4 regions of the Streptomyces sp. NBC_01476 genome follow, and region 1 is predicted to be linked to each of the others. Evidence: riboswitches for the same ligand, from Rfam matches in the RefSeq annotation. Region 1 holds a riboswitch; each other region holds the start of a gene.

Region 1 (5,084 bases):
TGCTGGGTGTAGCCGGCGTCGGTGAAGACCTTCACCATCTTGCGGTTGGCGGGCAGGACTTCCGCGGTGAAGTGCAGGATGCCGCGTTCCCTGGCGACCGCGGCGATGTGCTCCAGCAGGGCGGAGGCGACCCCGCGGCCCTGGTGGGCGTCCTGGACCAGGAAGGCCACCTCGGCCAGGGTGCCGGCCGCCCCGGAGGCGGGCCGGCCGTCCGCGGTGGTGCGGTCGTAGCGGACGGTGGCGATGAACTCGCCGCCCACGGTGGCGGCCAGGCCCACCCGGTCGTTGTAGTCGTGGTGCGTGAAGCGGTGCACGTCACGGTCGGAGAGCCGGGGGTAGGGGGCGAAGAAGCGGAAGTACTTCGACTCGTCGGAGACCTTCTCGTAGAAGTCGACGAGCCGGCCCGCGTCGCCCGGACCGATCGGACGGATGTGGGCGATGCCGCCGTCGCGCAGGACGACGTCCGCCTCCCAGTGGACCGGGTAGGGGTGAGCCGGCTGCTCCGTCATGGCCCCAGCGTAAGCGGGCGCGCCCTACTCGCGCGGCCGACGCGTAACAGGCAGGCTGGACGCACTGTGCGGGACCTAACCGAAGGGCATCACCATGGCTGAGCGCCGCGTCAACGTCGGCTGGGCAGAGGGTCTGCACGCCCGCCCGGCGTCCATCTTCGTCCGCGCGGCGATGGCCGCCGGCGTGCCGGTCACCATCGCCAAGGCGGACGGCGGCCCGGTGAACGCGGCGTCGATGCTGGCCGTGCTGAGCCTGGGCGCACAAGGGGGCGAGGAGGTCGTGCTCGCCTCGTCGGCCGAGGGCGCCGACGCCGCGCTCGACCGGCTGGCGAAACTCGTCTCGGAAGGGCTCGACGAACTGCCGGAAACCGTCTGAGAGATCTTCTTCCGGACCCGGGCGGCGCTTATTTCAGGCCACCGCCCGGCCGCGGGCAGCGGAATGCAACGGGGCCGGACATTCCCCCATGGAATGTCCGGTCCCGCTTTCTTGCATTTACGCGGGCCACAATTCTATGCCCTTGTATACGGTGTGAATGTTAAGCGCGGCGGCGCACCGCGTTTACGGGATGTTTCAGGATCCTCACCGCGGCCGCCCGCTCCACGTGCACCGCGGCCAGCCGGCGGGCCCGTTCGGCGTCGCCGCGCGCCACCGCGTCGATGATCGCGGCGTGCTCCTCCCACGACTCGGCGGCCCTGGTGGTGCCGCCGTCGCCGTACACCCAGGCGATCTTGTGCCGCAGCTGGGTGAGCAGGGCGGCCAGTGTCGGGCTGCCGGACGCCTGGGCCAGCGTCTCGTGGAACCAGCCGTCGAGGGACGGCAGGTCGGACAACTGCCCCTGCACCGCGCGTTCCTGCCCGAGCCGGACCAGACCGCGCAGCACCTTCAGGTGCGCCTCGGTCCGCCGCTGGGCCGCGCGGGCGGCGCCCAGTGGCTCCAGCAGTCCGCGTATCTCCAGCAGGTCGGCCGCCTCCTGCTCGGTGGGCTCCGCGACGGAGGCCCCGGCATGTCTGCGGGTCCGGACGAACCCTTCGGACTCCAGGGTGCGCAGTGCTTCGCGCACCGGCACCCGGGAGACCCCGTACCGCTGCGCGAGCAGCTCCTCGGTCAGCCGGCTGCCCGGCGCGAAGAAACCGCCGACGATGTCGTCGCGGATGGCCGTACACACCACCTGCGCCGAGATACGCCGCCCCGCGCCGTCCGCCCCGTTCACGTCCGGTTCCGCATCGCCGACTCCGTTTCTTTCCCCGTATTGTGCCGCGACTCTATTCCAGCACACCGGGAAAAGGGAAAGCACCCCTGGAATAGTTGGATTGTTTTTGGACAGGAGGGGCGCTTTCGGGCACGCCCGGGACCGATCCGGAGCGCTTTAGGACACCAACGGACAAGGACGAAGGCCCCGGCGGGGGCAGCCGGGGCCTTCGGTCGTGCCGGTCCGCGGCCGGGGCGGCGGACCGGAGCCGGATCAGATCGTGACGCCGTGCGAGGCCATGTACGCGACCGGGTCGATGTCGGAGCCGTAGTCGGGGGTGGTGCGCACCTCGAAGTGCAGGTGCGGGCCCGTGACGTTGCCGGTGGCGCCGGAGATGCCTATCTCCTGGCCCTCGGTGACCGTCTGGCCGGCCGACACCAGCGGCTCGGTGAGGTGGCCGTAGAGGGTGTACTTGCCGTCGGCGTGCTTGATGATCACGTCGTTGCCGTAGGCGCCGTCGGCGCCCGCGGAGATCACCGTGCCGACCGCGACCGCGTGGACCGGGGTGCCGGAGCCGACCAGGAAGTCCACACCGGTGTGCGAACCGCTGGACCACAGCGACCCGGAGGCCTTGTAGCCGGTGCCGATGGCCGCGTCGCCGACCGGCTTCATCCAGCCGGAGTCGGTGCTGACGGGCAGTGCGGCCCGCGCCTCGGACCGGCTGGCGGCGGCCGGCGCCGCGGTGCGGACCGCCGCGGCCTTCGCCGCCGCGGCTGCCTTGGCCTCAGCCTGTTCCCTGGCCTTCGCGGCAGCGGCGGCCCTGGCCCGGGCCTGCGCCCTGGCCTGCGCCGCGGCCTTGGCCTTGGCCTTGGCGGTGTCGGCTGCCTTGTGCTGGCTCTCGGCCTGGGCGGCCAGGGTGTGCGCCAGGGACGCGTGCACGTCCAGGGCCTGGGTGAACGCGGTGGGCTGCGCGGCGGCCGCGGGGGCCTGCCCGGGGGCGGCCATCGCGCTGGCGCCGATGGCGCCGCCCGCGGTCAGTACGGCGATCCCGGCCACGGTGGCGGCGGTACGCCCGGGGTGGACGCGACGGTGCTTCCCGCCGGGGGCGGGCAGAAATTTGAACGCCATGAGGAGGCGTCGCTCCTTTCCTTCCTTCTCGCCTACCGGGTTAGCTGACGGGTTCGGAGCAGGAAGGTCTCCTACGGGGCATCCGCGGCTACGGCGGCGGGTGGCCCCGATTCACCCCAGGGACGTGGGTCCCCGGCTCCCCTCGCGGGGACTCGGCGATGTCTGGGTGCGGCCGGACGAATCGGACGCTGCTGCCTTTCACGGGCAACGCGCGTTGACGCTAACCGGGCACTTGGCCGTACACCAAACAGATCAGCTGATATGTAGCGCACGCCACACACACCCCGGCAGGGCGCAAAACACCCCGGAACCCCGATGCCTGAGGGGCGACCGGGGTTCCGGGGTGTGGGGGTGAAGCCTGCGGCGGGCTCGCGGAGCCCGGCCGGCACCTCGCCGGTGCGGCCCGGTGTGCCGTCAGCCGATGACGCTCACCGGACCGATCCCGAGGGCCCGTACCGGCTCCTCGATGGAGGCCGCGTCACCGACCAGGACCACCACCAGGCGGTCCAGCGGGAAGCCGTTCACCACCGCCGCGGTGGCCTCCACGGTGCCGGTGGCCGCCAGCCGGGCGTACAGCCGGGCCTGGTAGTCGTCCGGCAGCTCCTGCTCCACCTGGTCGGCGAGCGTGTCCGCGACCGCGGCGGCGGTCTCGTACCGCAGCGGTGCGACCCCGACGAGATTCTGCACCGCGACGTCCCGCTCCTCCTCGGTGAGACCGCCCTCGGCGAGGGTGCGGATCACCTGCCAGGTGTCGGCCAGCGCCGGGCCGGTCACCTCGGTGGCCACCGAGCCGCTGATCGCCAGCAGCGCGGCGCCGGTGCCGTCGGCCGAGCTGAGCAGCACCTGGGCGAAGGCCCGCACGCCGTAGGTGTAGCCCTTCTCCTCGCGCAGCACCCGGTCCAGCCGTGAGGTGAGGGTGCCGCCGAGGCTGTACGTGCCGAGCACCTGGGCCGCCCACACCGGGTCCTGGCGGTCGGGCCCGGTACGGCCGATCAGCAGCTGAGTCTGCACCGCGCCCGGCCGGTCCACGATCACCACCCGGGCGGTGTCGTCCGAGGTGAGCGCCGGGCGGGGACGCGGCTTCGCGGCGCCCCCGGTCCAGCGGCCCAGGGTCTCGGTGAGCAGCGCCGGCAGGTCGATGCCGGTGAAGTCGCCGACCACCACGACGGTGGACGTCGCCGGCAGGACATGGGCGGTGTAGAACTCCCGGACCGCTGCCGCGTCGATGCCGCGGACGGTCTCCTCGGTGCCCTGACGCGGCCGTGAGATGCGCAGCGTGGACGGGAAGAGCTCCTTGGACAGCGCCATGGCCGCGCGGCGGGCCGGGTTGGCCAGCTCGTGCGGGATCTCGTCGAGCCGGTTGGCGACCAGCCGCTTCACCTCGGACTCGGCGAAGGCGGGGGCGCGCAGCGCCTCGGCGAGCAGGCTGAGCGCCTTGTCCAGCCGGGAGGCGGGCACTTCGAGGGAGACCCGGACACCGGGGTGGTCGGCGTGCGCCGACAAGCTGGCGCCGCACCGCTCCAGCTCGGCGGCGAACTCCTCGGCGCTGTGCTCGTCGGTGCCCTCGGAGAGCGCCCTGGCCATGATGGTCGCCACGCCCTCCAGGGCCTCCGGTTCCGCGTCCAGCGGCGCGGCCAGCACCACCTCGACCGCGATCACCTGCTGTCCCGGCCGGTGGCTTGTGAGCAGTGTCACCCCGTTGGGCAGGGTGCCGCGCTCGGGCGCCGGGAAGGCCCACGGCTTGGGCTCGCCCGGCTGCGGCTGCGGGTGGAACGTCATGACGGCCGCGGTGTCGCTCACGCTTCGCTCTCTTCCTGCTCGGTCGCCTCGGTGGCTTCGGCGCCCTCGGCACCCTTGGCGTTTTCGGCGCTTTCGGCGCCTTCGGCCTGGTCGCCCCCGGTGGGTTCGTAGACGAGGACCGCCCGGTTGTCGGGCCGCAGCCGCCCCGCGGCCACCGCCTTGACCTCCTCGGCGGTGACGGACAGCACCCGCTGCACCGCGGTCAGCGCGAGCTGCGGGTCGCCGAAGAGCACCGCGAACCGGCAGAGTTCGTCGGCCCGTCCGGCCACGGTCGCCAGCCGGTCCAGCCACTCCCGCTCCAGCTGCGCCTGGGCCCGCTCCATCTCCTCGGGCGTCGGGCCCTCCTCGGCGAAGCGGGCCAGCTCCTCGTCCACCGCGCTCTCGATGGCGGTCAGTTCGACCCCGGAGGACGCCTTGACGTCCAGCCAGCCGAGGGAGGGCGCCCCCGCCAGCCGCA
Region 2 (5,084 bases), 1.2 Mb from region 1:
CGGGCCTGGTACATCGCGTACGCCTCGGCGAGCTTCTTCTCGAAGGGGTTCTCCGCCTGTCCGGCGAAGGTCTCCTCGTCGATCAGCTCGTTCTTGAGGTTGGAGATCTTGGCGCTGAACGACTTCGGCGGGAACTGCTTGGGGTCCAGGTCCAGATCCCGGCAGACGAGCGCCATCAGCCGCTTGGAGTCGGCGGCGTCGTAGATCGAGAAGGACGAGGTGAAGCCGAGCACCTTGGACTCGCGGCGCAGGATGCGGACGCACGCGCTGTGGAAGGTGGAGACCCACATGGCGTTGGCGCGCGGGCCGACCAGCTGCTCGACGCGCTCCTTCATCTCGCCGGCGGCCTTGTTGGTGAAGGTGATCGCCAGGATCGCGCCGGGGTGGACGTGCCGGGCGCCGAGCAGATAGGCGATCCGGTGGGTGAGCACCCGGGTCTTGCCGGAGCCGGCGCCGGCCACGATGAGCAGGGGTCCGCCGGCGTGCTCGACCGCGGCGCGCTGCTGCTCATTGAGCCCTTCGAGCAGCTGCGCGGGGTCGGTGGCGGGGCGGGCGGCGCCGTCGCGGTAGTGGGCGTCACGCGGCGGCGGCCCGTCGAAACGGTCGCCGAACAGGTCGTGCGGTACGTCCTCGGCGCCGGGCCCGTCGTCCGGCTCCGGCGGCTCGGGGGCCGCGGCGTCGGCGGGGCCGTGGGCGGCTTCGAGACCGGCCAGGAAATTGTCGTCAAAGAGGCTGCTCATCGCCTACCGAGTCTAGGCGCCCGCACCGACACTCTTCCCCGGTTCGGCAGGAGCCGCTCGCCGGGGCCCGGCGCACCCCCGGCCGCTCCCCCGGCCACGCCACCGGCCGCTCCCCCGGCCACGCCACCGGCTCCCCCGGCCGCTCCCCCGGCCACGCCACCGGCGTAGCCCCGGCAGCACGCTCCGTGACGATATGGCCCCTTCGGCAAAACATTACGAAAAGGTATCGGGCCTATCGGACACCCCCCTTCCCAGCGCCCCCGCGCTTTGGCTACGGTGCCGCACCAGGCAGAGCGTCCCGAAGGAGCCCGCCATGGCCACACACCGTAAGGCGCGTACCGCGCTCCTGAGCGCCCCCGGCCCGCGTGCCGCGGTGGGCATCACGACCGCGGCGCTCGCCACCGTGACCCTGATGACCGAGAGCGCGAGCGCGACGCCGGCGCCCGGCAAGCCCGCGCAGCCGTCGATCAGCGAGGTCAAGGCGAAGGTCGACTCGCTGATGCACCAGGCCGAGGTCGCCACCGAGAAGTACAACGGCGCCAAGGAGAAGCGGGACCAGCAGAACGCCACCGTCAACAAGCTGCTGGCCCAGGTCGCCCGGAAGACGGAGACCCTCAACGAGTCGCGCCGGGTGCTCGGGACGTACGCGGCGGCGCAGTACCGCGGCGGCGACACCACGACCACCCGCTACCTGACGGCGCCCGACCCGCAGGCGCTGGTGGACCAGGTGCACCTGACCAAGGTGATGGCCGACCGGCAGAAGTCGGCGATGCAGTCCTTCCGGACGCAGCAGGCGGCGGCGACCAAGCAGCGGGTCGAGGCGGCCAAGAGCCTGCAGACGCTCACCACCCGCCAGACGGAACTGAAGACGGCGAAGGCGGACGTACAGAGCAAGCTCAGCCAGGCGCAGCACCTGCTCAACACCCTCACCGCGCAGGAGAAGGCGCGGCTGGCGGCGCTCCAGGCCAAGCAGGAGGCGGAGGCCAAGAAGAAGGCCGCGGCGCTCGCGGCGGCGGAGAAGGCGAAGGCCGCCAAGGCGGCGGAGCTGGCGAAGACCACGGCGGGCTCGAAGGGCGCCGACGCGCCGACGACGCCGGCCAACTCCTCCATAGCCGACCAGGCCATCGCCTTCGCGCAGAAGCAGCTCGGCAAGCCGTACGTGTGGGGCGCGACCGGGCCGGACTCCTTCGACTGCTCGGGGCTGACGCAGGCGGCGTACAAGGCGGCCGGCATCACCTTGCCGCGGACCACCTACGACCAGGTGAACGTCGGCACCCGGATCTCCGAGGCGGATCTCAAGCCGGGCGACCTGATCTTCTTCTACAGCGACGTCAGCCACGTCGGGCTCTACATCGGCGGCGGCAACATGATCCACGCGCCGCACACCGGCACGGTCGTCAAGATAGCGCCGATCACCGAAATGCCCTTCTACGGAGCCGTTCGCCCGTATTGATCCGTGGCGGTCCGTGGCCATCCGCACCAAGTCCAGCACAACCGGTAAGATCACAAAGCGATTTCGGTCACATTGCGATCCAAACTTCCCAACTCGTGCAGAAGTTGACTACGGTAGCCCGCTAGATGGTCGGTTCTCCGTCCGGTGCGATTGCCGGCAACCCACCACCTCCGCTCAATCCGGCCCCGGCCGGAGCCGGGGACCCACCCAGCACTTCGGGGTGAATCGGGACAGATACCGCAAGGTGTCAGGACCGTAGGGCGACTTCCCGCCCGAACCCGTCAGCTAACCCGGTCGGCGGTTCACGGAAGGAGTCGCCTTCGTGGCGTCGCACCGCAAGCCGCGTACCTCCATGCTCGCCACGACCGCCCCCCGTGCGGCGGTCGGCGTCACCGCGGCGGCCCTGGCATCGGTCACCCTGCTCAGCGAGAGCGCGAGCGCCACCCCGGCGCCGGCCAAGCCCTCCATCAGTGAGGTCAAGAAGCAGGTCGACAGCCTCAACCAGCAGGCGGAGGTCGCGACGCAGCAGTACGACCAGGCCAAGGAGAAGACCGACACCCAGCGGGCCACGGCCAACCAGCTGCTCGCCCAGGTCGCGCAGAAGACCGAGAAGATGAACGAGACGCGCCGCGTCCTGGGCCAGTTCGCCAGCGCCCAGTACCGCAACGGCGGTATCGGCGCGACCACCCAGCTGATGCTCTCGGACAGCCCCGACGCCTTCCTTGAGCAGAACCACATGATGGACCGGCTCTCCGCCACCCAGGAGGAGGCGCTGCAGACCTTCAAGGTGCAGCAGGAGCAGGCGTCCATACAGCGGGCCCAGGCCAGCGCCAGCCTCAGCGCGCTGACCACCGCGCAGAACAAGCTGGCCACCGAGAAGAAGAACGTCTCCGCGAAGCTCGCCGCGGCCCAGAAGCTGCTCAACACGCTCAACGCCGAGCAGCGCGCGAAGCTCGCCGCGATGAGCCGGCCGCCGGCCGCCTCGACGAGTGCGAAGTCCTCCGGCGGTTCGGCCCCCACGTACACCGGCCCCGCCACCGGGCGGGCCGCCGCCGCGATCCAGTTCGCCATGGCGCAGCGCGGCAAGCCGTACGCCTCCGGTGCCACCGGTCCCAGCTCGTACGACTGCTCCGGGCTCACCCAGGCCGCCTACCGCGCGGCGGGCATCACCATCGGCCGCACCACCTGGGACCAGGTCAAGGACGGCACGGCGGTCTCCGAGTCGCAGCTGCGGCCGGGCGACCTGGTCTTCTTCTACTCCGGCATCAGCCACGTCGGCATCTACATCGGCAACGGCCAGGTCGTGCACGCCCCGCACACCGGAGCGGTCGTCGAGGTCGCCCCGATGAGCTGGATGCCCTTCGCGGCAGCGCGCCGTATCGCCTGACCTCCTTTGGGCCGGCGCCGGGGCGGCGCCGGGGCGGTCCGTCCGCTGTCTTCCTGTCCGGCTGCCGGTTTCCGGCCGCCGGACACTCTCCGTCCGCCTGCCGCAGCGCCCGAGCCCTCTGCCCGCGGCGTGCGACCCGGCTGCCGTAGCACCCGAGCCGCGACCGCGCGGCCGAACCGGCGCTTCGGTCGGCGCGCGGGCCGATCCGGGCGGGTCACCCGTCGAACGGCGGTCGGTTCCGGTCGCCGGCGGGCGAAAGGGGGCAGTGCCGGTCTCTGTGCCCTGGCCTCCCCCGCACCGGGTTTAGCGTCGCATCGCAGGCGACCGACCCCACCGCCGTCCATCCGTACGGCGGCCCGGTCGCCTCCGCCGAAGGCCCGGCGGTGGCCCGCTCCCCCGTGCGGGCGCCGCCGGGCCGCCGACAGGGCCCTTCAAGCCCCCGGAAGGAGTGACGGCCGCCATGGCCTCACACAGTCGCGACCCGCACTTACGCATGTCCCGCTCGCTCGTCTCCCGCGCCGCCTGCACGCTGGCCATCGCCTCGGCCGCCTCGGCCGCGCTCTTCGGGGAGACCGCCCAGGCGGACCCGGCGCCCACCACGCAGGAGGTCAAGGCCCAGGTCGACGCGCTCTACCACGAGGCCGAGCAGGCGACCGAGCAGTACAACGGCGCGAAGGAGCAGGCGGACACCGCCAGGGCGGCGGTGGACGACCTCCAGGACGAGCTGGCGCGCAAGACCGCGAAGCTGAACGCGACCCGGGACACCGTCGGGGCACTGGCCGCGGCGCAGTACCGAAGCGGCGGCATCGACCCCGCTCTGCAGCTGGCGCTGAACGCCACTCCCGACACCTATCTCGACCGGGCCGCCACGCTCGACCGGCTGGGCGCACGGGTCACCACCGCGCTGACGCAACTCACCGGCCAGCAAAGGGACATCGAGCACACCAGGGCCGAGGCGGCCGGCCGGCTCAGCACCCTGCGCAGCGCCCAGGACCGGCTCGCCGCCCGCAAGCAGACCGTCCGGGCCAAGCTCAGCCGGGCGCAGGAGCTGCTGGCCCGCCTCACCGCGGCCGAGCGGGCGAGGATCGAGGCCACGGACGCCGGCGCCGCCCCGGGGGCATCCACCCGCGGCACCGTCCGCCCGCCGCTGACGGCCGGCGCCGCCGCCGCGCCCGCCTCCGCCCGCGCCGCCCAGGCGGTCGCCTTCGCGTACCGCTCCCTCGGCCTGCCCTACGTCTGGGGCGCCACCGGCCCCAACTCCTTCGACTGCTCGGGCCTCACCCAGGCGTCGTGGCGGTCGGCGGGGGTCTCCCTGCCGCGCACCACCTACGCCCAGGTCAATGCCGGCGCCCGCGTCTCCCTGTCCCAACTCCGGCCGGGCGACCTGGTCTTCTTCTACTCCGGCCTCAGCCATGTCGGCATCTACATCGGCAACGGCCGGATGATCCACGCCCCGCACCCCGGCGCCCCGGTCCGTATCGCCCCCATCTCCGAAATGCCCTTC
Region 3 (5,084 bases), 3.2 Mb from region 1:
GGCAAGAACGGCGCTGGCCCGTCTGCTCACCCGGCTGCCCGATCTGCGCTCCGGCGCCGACCCGGCGGAACTGCGCTGGCGCGGCGGCCTGATCATGCGCGGACTGCGGACGCTTCCGGTGGAGTTCACCGCGCAGTCACCTTCCGGTCCCACCAGGTGACGTGACGGCCCGTCACCGCCGTGACCCGGACGTGATGATCGCTACATCGGCTTGTGATCCGGCGGTCAATCCCGCTACGTTCTGCGGTCAACGCGAGGCACGCACGGCTCGCGGGACGCGCCGATCCCCACCAGCGCACACCGCCGCGGACGGAAATCCGGCCAGATCGGCCGAGTTCGCAGGTCACCGGACCAGGGCGGGAGCGTACGGGCGCGTAAGGCCAGAAAGAAAGGCGACCGCAATGCTCTCGTCAGGTAACGGACGGCACCGACGCCCCCGCCCGACCCCCGCGGCCGTGGTGACCATGGCGACCGCCGCCGCGACAGGCGCCGGCATCGCCCTCCCGCTGCTCGGCGCCGCCACCGCCCAGGCCGCGGACCAGACCACCTGGGACCGTGTCGCGTTCTGCGAGACCGGCGGCATGTGGCACGCCAACACCCACAACGGCTTCTACGGCGGCCTCGCCATCACCCAGGACACCTGGGACCAGTACGGCGGCACCGCGTACGCCAAGCGGCCGGACCTCGCCACCGAGGCCCAGCAGATCGCCGTGGCCGAGAAGATGCTCACCGACCTGGGGCCGAACGCCTGGCCCGGCTGCGAGCAGGGCACCGGCCTGCTCCCCGACGACGCCGCGCCGACCGACCCGGGCGCCCCGACGCCGGCGCAGCCCGGCGAGCACACGCCCGCGAGCACCCCGACGACGGACCCGTCGACTCCGGCGACCACGCCGCCGAGCGCCGGCACCGGCAGCACGGACCCGACGGCCACCCCGCCGCCGGTCACCCCCACCACGCCGTCGACGGGCAGCACCGACCCGACCGCGACGCCGCCGCCGGTGACGCCCTCCGACCCGACCGTGCCCGGTACGCCCGCCACACCGCCCACCGGGACCGTCACCCCGCCGCCGGTCACCCCTGGCTCCGGCGCCACCACGCTGGCCCCCACGGACCCCACGGCGGGCCTCCCGGGCGCGAGCGACGGCACCGGCAGCACCGGCAAGCACGCGAAGCCCTACAGCCCCACCGACGAGGAACTGGCCGCACAGGACCAGGCGACCCGGACGCAGATCTACTCGATCACCGACCCGGGCCCGGTGAACACCTCGGTGGATACCACCAACAAGGGTGATGATTCGGGCACTTCACGGCCCGACGGCTACACGGTGGGTCTTGGCGACTCGCTCTCCGGCATCGCGACCGCGCAGCATGTGGACGGCGGCTGGCAGCACCTCTACGACATCAACCACCAGTCGATCGGCGACAACCCGAACCTCATCAAACCCGGACAGATCCTCAACCTCGGCTGAGAAATGGGTTGATGACGGTCGGCCGACAAACCGGACGTACCGCTCACGGTTCCTCTCCGAAGATGTGACAAGCCTCTCTCCGGCCGCTGTGACCGCCCGCTCGCAGAGCGCTGAAACTCTCCGCCGTGACCTGCGACTTCGTTCAGCGGCCGGGCGGGCGGACCCGGTAGGCGGTCCGAACCGGGATGTTTGTCCTATCGGTGGGGCTGTGCTTAACGTTTTGACGCTCGCCACAGCGGGCCCCGCCGGGCAGGAACGCCGAGTCCTGCCGCCGCCCGACGGGAACAGTCGACGCGAAAGCGCCGCAGGCAGGAGCGGGGGACCCAAGGTCTTCCGCCGGACCCCGGCCGTACGCCGCCGCAGCACCGGAGAGCATCCGGGCTTGCGTACGTACACCAGGCAGGGGCCCGGCTTGGGGTGAAGCCGAGATGGCCGCACGAGCACGATGCGGTCCGGCCGGGCAACTCACGTCCGAACCCGACAGCTGACCTCGTAGGCGTCGGTGAGGGACCCAAAAAACCATGGCTAAGCACCGTCGTGCCTCCAAGCTCGTCCGATTCGCCACATTCGCCGGTGTTGCCGGTACCGCGATCGCCGTACCGCTGATCGGCGCCACCTCCTCGTCGGCCGCCTCGGTCGCCACCTGGGACGCCGTGGCGCAGTGCGAGTCCGGCGGCAACTGGTCCATCAACACCGGCAACGGCTACTACGGTGGCCTGCAGTTCTCGCAGTCCAGCTGGGAAGCGGCCGGCGGTCTGCAGTACGCCCAGCGTGCCGACCTCGCCACCAAGGACCAGCAGATAGCGGTCGCCGAGAAGCTGCTCGCCCTGCAGGGCCCGGGTGCCTGGTCCTGCGCCGGTGCCGGCGGTCTGACCGCGGGCGGCCCGTCGCCCGACGTCAACACCGGTGGCTCGTCGTCCGCCTCGGACAGCAGCTCCACCACCACCAAGGCGTCCACCCCGGCGAAGACCACGCACAAGGCCGCCGCCCCGGCGCACTCCGCCCCGCGCCACACCACCCACCACAAGGTGGTCCAGAAGGGCGACGGCGAGTACACCGTGGTCCACGGCGACTCGCTCTCCAAGATCGCCGCCGCGCACCACGTGGCCGGCGGCTGGAAGAAGCTCTACGAGCTCAACCACGGCATCGTGCAGGACGCGAACCTGATCTACCCGGGCCAGCACCTCCACCTGAGCTGATCCAGGACCCGGTGACGGCCCTGACGCCGCCGCCGGGACCGGCACCGCGGGACCCCGGACGGGCAGTTGCCGGCTGAACGCCGGATGGACGCCGGCCGAAGCCTTTCGACCACCCCGGCCGGACACGCCCTCCCCCTGGCGTGTCCGGCCGGGGTATTCCGTCTGTTGGTCCGGGCCTAGCGCCGATCCGGGCCCGGATGCCCGTTAGGCTCGTCCCGATAAAGAAGAGAAGACATCTCAGAAGGAGACAACGTGCCGTCCATCGACGTCGTCGTAGCCCGGGAAATCCTCGACTCGCGAGGCAACCCCACCGTCGAGGTCGAGGTCGGCCTCGACGACGGCAGCACGGGCCGTGCCGCAGTCCCGTCCGGCGCCTCCACCGGCGCCTTCGAGGCCCTCGAACTCCGTGACGGCGACCGCAACCGGTACCAGGGGAAGGGCGTCGAGAAGGCGGTCCTCGCGGTCATCGAGCAGATCGGTCCCGAGCTGGTCGGCTACGACGCCACCGAGCAGCGGCTGATCGACCAGGCGATGTTCGACCTGGATGCCACCCCGGACAAGTCCTCGCTCGGCGCCAACGCCATCCTCGGCGTCTCGCTGGCCGTCGCGCACGCCGCCTCCGAAGCGTCCGACCTGCCGCTCTTCCGCTACCTCGGCGGCCCGAACGCGCACGTCCTGCCGGTCCCGATGATGAACATCCTCAACGGCGGCTCGCACGCGGACTCCAACGTCGACATCCAGGAGTTCATGATCGCGCCGATCGGCGCCGAGTCCTTCTCCGAGGCGCTGCGCTGGGGCGCCGAGGTCTACCACACCCTCAAGGGCGTGCTGAAGACCCGCGGTCTGTCCACCGGCCTCGGCGACGAGGGCGGCTTCGCGCCGAACCTCGGCTCCAACCGCGAGGCGCTCGACCTCATCCTGGAGGCGATCAAGCAGGCCGGTTACGCGCCCGGCCAGGACATCGCGCTCGCGCTCGACGTCGCCGCCTCGGAGTTCTACAAGGACGGCAAGTACTCCTTCGAGGGCGAGGAGAAGTCCGCCGCCCAGCTGACGGAGTACTACGAGGACCTGGTCGCCTCCTACCCGCTGGTCTCCATCGAGGACCCGCTCTTCGAGGACGACTGGGCCGGCTGGAAGGTCCTCACCGACAAGCTCGGCGCCAAGGTGCAGATCGTCGGCGACGACCTCTTCGTCACCAACCCGGAGCGTCTGCAGCGCGGCATCGACAACGACACCGCCAACGCGCTGCTGGTGAAGGTGAACCAGATCGGTTCGCTGACCGAGACCCTCGACGCGGTCGAACTGGCCCAGCGCAACGGCTACAAGTGCATGATGTCGCACCGCTCCGGTGAGACCGAGGACGTCACCATCGCCGACCTGGCCGTCGCCACCAACTGCGGCCAGATCAAGACCGGTGCCCCGGCCCGCTCCGAGCGCGTCGCCAAGTACAACCAGCTGCTGCGGATCGAGGAGATCCTGGACGACGCGGCGGTCTACGCCGGCCGCTCCGCGTTCCCCCGCTTCAAGCACTGACCCTGCCCCACCGGTTACGCCCGCACCGGCCTTCACGGCCACCGCCTCCGTACGTCCCCGCACCCGGTCCCGTACCGTGGGCGGGGACGCAGGAGTATCGGGTACGTACGGTTGTGCGGTCAGGAACGGCGAGGGGAGTCACAGCGTGGCGGCGGACCGGTTCTCCACCGCGGCCCGGCTGAAGGCGATCGGCCAGGAGGCGCAGGCGCGCGTCTACCGTGCCGCGGCCCGGCGTCCGGTGCGCCGCAACAAGCTCACCGGCCGCGCCGCCCTGCTCGCCCTCGTGCTGTGCGCCCTGGTGATCGCCCTCGCCTACCCGATGCGGCAGTACATCGCCCAGCGCTCCGACATCGCCGACCAGCGGCGCGAGGCCCAGCAGGCCAAGCAGAAGGTCGAGCAACTGCGCGAGGAGAAGGCGCGCTGGCAGGACCCGGACTACGTCCGCGCCCAGGCCCGCGCCCGGCTGCACTACGTCCTCCCCGGTGAGACGGGGTACGAGGTCGCGGCCCCGGCGCCCAGCACGACCGCGGATCCGGCGGCGCGGCGGCGGGCCACCGACCAGGCCGCGGCGCACCGCCCGTGGTACGACAATCTGTGGGACGGCGTCGACCAGGCCGACGCCGCCGCGGCCCCGACCCGCCGCTGAGCCGCTCCCTCCGACGCAGAACGGCACATGAACAGCACCCCTGAGCACCCAGTCCCGCCCACCGACGCGGACATCGCCGCCGTCCGGGCCCAGCTCGGCCGCCCGCCGCGCGGCCTGCGCGCGGTCGCCCACCGCTGCCCCTGCGGCAATCCGGACGTGGTGGAGACCGAGCCCCGGCTGGAGGACGGTACGCCCTTCCCGACGACGTACTACCTCACCTGTCCGCGCGCGGCCTCC
Region 4 (5,084 bases), 2.8 Mb from region 1:
CTCCCTCGTCCTGACCCGGGTCGACTCCGAGGCCGAACCGGCCCCGCGCGACACCCCGCTGGACGTCTTCAAGGCGTACGCGCCCTACCTGGCGATCATCGTGGTGTTCGTACTGGCCACCCGCGTCCCGGCGATCACCGGGAAGCCACCGGCCAAGGCCGGCCAGACCGGCACCGGCATCGAGTCGGTCACCCACATCGTCAACTGGCCCGGACTGCACATCATCAACGCGGCCGGCAACCCGGTCGCCACCACCTTCAAGCTCAACTACCTCTCCGCGGCGGGCAGTCTGCTGCTCATCTCCGGGGTCATCAGCATGGCGCTGCTCGGCGTGGGCCTGCGCCGCGGCCTGGTCGCGTACGGACGCACCCTGGACCAGCTGAAGTTCGCGATCCTCACCGTGATGCTGGTGCTCGGGCTCGGCTACATCATGAACGAGTCCGGCCAGACCACCACGCTGGGCCTGTGGGTGGCCGGCGCGGGCGCCGCCTTCGCCTTCCTCTCCCCGATACTCGGCTGGCTCGGCGTCGCCGTCACCGGCTCCGACACCTCCTCCAACTCGCTCTTCGGCGCGCTCCAGATCACCGCGGCCCACCAGGCCGGACTGTCACCGACACTCATGGCCGCGGCGAACTCCTCCGGCGGTGTGCTCGGCAAGATGGTCTCCCCGCAGAACCTGGCGATCGCCGCGGCGGCGGTCGGCTTCGAGGGACGCGAGGGCATCCTCTTCCGGCGGGTCATCCTGTGGAGCGTGGTGTTCCTGGCGTTCATGTGCGTGCTCGTCTATCTGCAGAGCACGCCGGTGCTCGACTGGATGGTGGTGAAGACGCAGGCGGTGCCGGCGCCGTAATCGGCGTGGCCGGCGTCGTGGCCGGCGTCATGGCCGGCGTCCGTCGCCGTCCGTCGCCGTCCGTCGTTGTCACGGACCGGGACGTACGGCCGCCTCTCCCGCACGGGACCGGGAGGGGCGGCCGTACTCGGCCGGTGGCGGGGTCCCTCGCGGGTTTCCGGCATGGGCCCTCCCCGCCTTTCCGGCTTCCCCTCGGGTCCTGTCCCGCCTCTCCCGCTTCCGTGGTGCCGCCCCCGCCAGGTACCGGACACGCCGCCCCGCTGACCGCCAACTCCGCGTCCATCAGCTGGAATTGGGGGTACTTTGTCGCAGGCCCCTGGCATAGTCGCTGGTATGGAGACGGACCAATTCTGGACTCTCATCGCGGACTGCAGACGCCAGGGGCTCAGCGGCGACAAGCGGGACGCATGGCTCCGCGACGCGCTCCTCCTTCTCCCCCCACCGGACGTCATCGCCTTCCAGGCGTGTCTCGACAGCGTCACCGGCGAGGCCTTCACCTGGAACCTGTGGGCCGCCGCCGACCGCATCCTCGGCGGCTGGTGCTCCGACGACGCGTTCTGCTCCTTCCAGCAGTGGATGGTCAGCCTCGGCCGCCCGGTCTTCGAGGCGGCCCTCACCGACGCCGACGTCCTCGCCTACGCCCCGGAGGTCCTGCGCCTGTCCAGCCTGCCGCGCGCTGCCTGGCCCGCCGACGCCTGGCCCCAGTGGGAAACGCTCTCCCACCTCGCCCCCGCGGCCTACGAACAGCTCACCGGCACCTTCGACGACTGCGGGGACGCCTTCCACGCCGCCGCCCGCACCCTCCTCGCCGCCGACTCCACCACCCGCACCCCGCCCGGCCTCACCCCCTCCGGCACCCGCTGGTCCGTCCTCGACGAGCCCGAATCCACCCGCCGCCTCCCCCGCCTGACCGCGATGTTCCCCCTCCCCTGACCGGCTCAGCCCCCGTTGAGCAGGCGGAGGTAGCGGGGCCAGTCCCAGTTGGGGCCGGGGTCGGTGTGGTCGGTGCCGGGGACCTCGACGTGGCCGATGATGTGCTCGCGGTCCTTGGGGATGCCGTACGTGTCGCAGATGGCGCCGGTCAGGAGGGCCGAGGCGTGGTACATCGCGTCGGTGAAGTAGGAGGGGTCGTCGACCCAGCCCTCGTGTTCGATGCCGATGCTGCGGGTGTTGTAGTCCCAGTTGCCGGCGTGCCAGGCGACGTCGTGTTCGCGGACGCACTGGTCGACGGCGCCGTCGGCGGAGCGGACGACGTAGTGGGCCGTGGCGGCGTGGGCGGGGTCCTGGAAGAGGGAGATGGTGTCGGCGAACGTCTCCTGGGTCACGTGGATCACCACGAGGTCGATCGGGTACGTCGAAGGGCGGTCCGAGGCCGTGTAGTTGGCGGGGCTGGCCGGCGCCCAGGTGGCGCCGGGGTAGTCGACGCCGGCCGCGTGCGCACCGCCCGCGCCGCCCCAGAGCTGGCCGGCGGCGACCGCGCCGGCCGCCGCGCCCAGGGCGAGGCCGCCGCGCAGCAGCGAGCGGCGGGTGGGGGTGTCCGGTGGGGCGGACCGGCTGGAGGCGTAAGGGAGTTGGGGGCGGCTGGGTCGTACCATGGCGGGCTCCCTGGGGTGTGCGGTCGCAGGGCTGAATTGAGCGGGTCCATGACAACAGCGAGACCATCGTGCGGCCCTTGCGTCCGGCCTCACAAGCGATTCGCCCCTTGGCACAGGACCAGACCACTGGCACTCGTCCGTCGTGGGGACCTCCGTCGTCTCGTTTCGTTCACGATTGATCACCGACGGTAGCCAGTCCGACCGCTCCGGATAACGACTGACACACGCTCACATCACCACCCGGCCACGCCAGGTGCCTGTTTTGCCCGGATGGACCTGCGCATGTCCTCTTGCTGACCACCCCCAACTCTCCGATTCGGCTTGGAAAACGTCTCCGGCTCTATTAACGTTCGATAACGCAGCGCGGTCGTCAACACCGTCGTAAGAGGCGGCACCGTGCGCTTGCCGAATCCCGTCCGCGGGAACCGGGGACCCAACATCTGGGGTGAATCGGGCAGCGACCAGGCCCGTAGGAGACCTTCCTGCTCCGAACCCGTCAGCTAACCCGGTAGGCGAGAGGGAAGGAAAGGAGTGCGCCCGCGGTGGCGTCGAACCAGCCTGCCTACGCACCTGCCCGGCCCGAGAACGAGGCGGCCGGGGAGCGGGACGAGTTCCGTACCGACTTCCGTGGCGACTTCGGCGCCGGTTCGGGCACCGGTTCCGGCACCGCCGGCGTCCGTACCGAACGGGGCACCGACTTCGGAACCGAGCCGGGCACTTACTTCGGCGCCGGTTCCGGGACCGGTTACGGCACCGGTTCCGGCACCGGTTCCGGCACTGACGACGCGACCGGGCGAGGCTCACTCCCCGCTGAGATATCCGCCTCGATGCCGGCGCAGCTTCCCGCACCGCTCCCCGCCTCAGAGCCGGTCCGGGAGCCGGTCCGGGAGCCGCTCCCGGATTCTGCCCCGGTGCCGCTTCCGCGCCAGCGGACCCTGGCGCGCGGCTCGGCGGTCCTCGGCATAGCGGCGATGGCGGCGGTCGGGGCGAGCGGGGTGGCCACCGCGGCCGGCACCGCAACGGCTCCGGCACCGGTGCCCGTCTCCGTACCGGATGCGCCCGACGTACCTGACGTACCCGGCGCGGCTGAGGTCCCCGGCGCCGCCGCCGTGCCCGCGGCGCCGGCCGTGTCTGTCGCGCCCGCCGTGCCTGTCGCGCTGCCCGAGGCGTCCGTCGCGCTGCCGGCGCCGTCCGGTGCGGTCCCCCTGCCGCCGGAAGCCGCCCGCACACCGCTCGCGGACCCGGGCGAGGCGCTCCTCACCCGCATCGTCACGCACGCCACCGAGGCCCGCGAGGCCGTCGCCCGCGCCGAGCGCGAAGCCGCCGCGAAGGCCGCCGCCGACCAGGCGGCCCGGGCCGCGGCCGCGCAGAAGGTACGGGAGCAGGCCGCCGCCGCGAAGGCCGCCGCCGAGGCGAAGGAGAAGGCCGAGACGGAAGCCGCCGCGAAAGCCGAGGCCGAACGCCTCGCCCGCCTCGCGGCCTCGTACATCAAGCCCGTCTCCTGCTACACCCTCACCGCGGGCTTCGGCGAGGCCGACCTGTGGGGCAACATCCACGCGGGCCAGGACTTCGACGCACCCACCGGCACGCCGGTGCATGCCGTGCACGGCGGTACGGTCACCTCGGCCGGCTGGGCGGGGGCGTCCGGCTACCGGGTCGTGGTCACGCTCGACGACGGCACCGAGCTCTGGTACTGCCACCTCTCGACGATGGTCGTCACCTCGGGGCGGGTCACGACCGGCGACACGATCGGCCGGGTCGGCGCGACCGGCAACGTCCCGGCGCCGCACCTCCACCTCGAAGTCCGCCCGGGCGGCGCGGACGCGGTGGACCCCCTGCCGTGGCTCACCGCCCACGACGTACACGTCTGACCCCCGCCCTGCCCCCTGAACCCCGGCGGCCCTGGCTACTCCCCCCCAGCCAGGGCCGCCGGTCTGCTTACGGCCCGGGGGCAGTACGGAATGAGGCCGGGGCCCGGCGTCACGAGCCCGCGTACGGGGTAGGGGCCGTCGCGGCTTGCCCTGCGTACGGTTCCGGGGCCGACGCTACGGGACCGTCATACGCGGCGCGGGCAGGGTTACGGCCCTCCCCGTAAGCGACCAGGAGGACTACTCGCCGCGCCCCGACAGCGCCCAGGACGCCACCGCCACCCCGCCCGCAACGGCGAACACCGCCGGCCACGCGCCGACCTTCTTCGCCAGCGGATGGGCCCCGGCGAACGCGGCCAGATACGCGCCGGTCATCCCCACGGCGACCCCCGTCCCGGCCCGCCGCTTCCACTCCCGCGCCGCCACCGCGCCGGCCGCGGCCAGCGCCACGCCCCCCAACTCCCGCCGCTTCGTCCACCGCGCGACCCCGTACCCACCGATCAGCCCACCCGCAGCCGCCGCACTCCCCAACACCCCAGCCATCCGACCTGCCTCCTCCCACCTCACCACCAGATCCCCCGAGGCTAACCCCGACCCCGGGCCGCCGACGCGGCAGGTCAGACGCGGAAGCCCACTTCTCCGGCCCGGACCGCCCTGATGAATGCCGCCCAGCCCGCCCGCGAAAAGGTCAGCACGGACCCGTGCGCCCCAGGAGGCGCTGAATGTCGCGGGCACAACCCCAGGAGAGGGTGACGCCGGCGCCACCGTGGC

Evidence for each region. A riboswitch is a leader RNA that binds a small molecule or an ion and turns the genes downstream of it on or off. The one in region 1 is predicted to bind cyclic di-AMP.
Region 2: linked by a shared signal. The riboswitch ahead of OG552_RS22330 (C40 family peptidase) and the one ahead of OG552_RS27455 (M23 family metallopeptidase) in region 1 are both predicted to bind cyclic di-AMP.
Region 3: linked by a shared signal. The riboswitch ahead of OG552_RS13655 (transglycosylase family protein) and the one ahead of OG552_RS27455 (M23 family metallopeptidase) in region 1 are both predicted to bind cyclic di-AMP.
Region 4: linked by a shared signal. The riboswitch ahead of OG552_RS15455 (M23 family metallopeptidase) and the one ahead of OG552_RS27455 (M23 family metallopeptidase) in region 1 are both predicted to bind cyclic di-AMP.

What each region holds. Positions count from the first base shown of each region.
Region 1 is NZ_CP109446.1:6,268,959-6,274,042, reverse strand. It holds gene OG552_RS27470 (bifunctional acetate--CoA ligase family protein/GNAT family N-acetyltransferase) at 1-509, opposite strand, end outside; gene OG552_RS27465 (HPr family phosphocarrier protein) at 604-885, shown strand; gene OG552_RS27460 (GntR family transcriptional regulator) at 1,046-1,720, opposite strand; gene OG552_RS27455 (M23 family metallopeptidase) at 1,973-2,827, opposite strand; cyclic di-AMP (ydaO/yuaA leader) riboswitch at 2,843-2,995, opposite strand; gene OG552_RS27450 (M16 family metallopeptidase) at 3,242-4,606, opposite strand; gene OG552_RS27445 (M16 family metallopeptidase) at 4,624-5,084, opposite strand, start outside.
Region 2 is NZ_CP109446.1:5,091,170-5,096,253, reverse strand. It holds gene pcrA (DNA helicase PcrA) at 1-740, opposite strand, end outside; gene OG552_RS22335 (C40 family peptidase) at 1,054-2,193, shown strand; cyclic di-AMP (ydaO/yuaA leader) riboswitch at 2,355-2,508, shown strand; gene OG552_RS22330 (C40 family peptidase) at 2,516-3,580, shown strand; gene OG552_RS22325 (C40 family peptidase) at 4,041-5,084, shown strand, end outside.
Region 3 is NZ_CP109446.1:3,060,683-3,065,766, reverse strand. It holds gene OG552_RS13665 (cytochrome P450 family protein) at 1-160, shown strand, start outside; gene OG552_RS13660 (transglycosylase family protein) at 465-1,469, shown strand; cyclic di-AMP (ydaO/yuaA leader) riboswitch at 1,839-1,983, shown strand; gene OG552_RS13655 (transglycosylase family protein) at 1,991-2,668, shown strand; gene eno (phosphopyruvate hydratase) at 2,921-4,201, shown strand; gene OG552_RS13645 (FtsB family cell division protein) at 4,347-4,847, shown strand; gene OG552_RS13640 (DUF501 domain-containing protein) at 4,875-5,084, shown strand, end outside.
Region 4 is NZ_CP109446.1:3,509,042-3,514,125, reverse strand. It holds gene OG552_RS15470 (L-lactate permease) at 1-850, shown strand, start outside; gene OG552_RS15465 (DUF4240 domain-containing protein) at 1,184-1,783, shown strand; gene OG552_RS15460 (N-acetylmuramoyl-L-alanine amidase) at 1,789-2,445, opposite strand; cyclic di-AMP (ydaO/yuaA leader) riboswitch at 2,839-2,975, shown strand; gene OG552_RS15455 (M23 family metallopeptidase) at 2,988-4,316, shown strand; gene OG552_RS15450 (hypothetical protein) at 4,554-4,856, opposite strand; gene OG552_RS15445 (FAD-dependent oxidoreductase) at 5,002-5,084, opposite strand, start outside.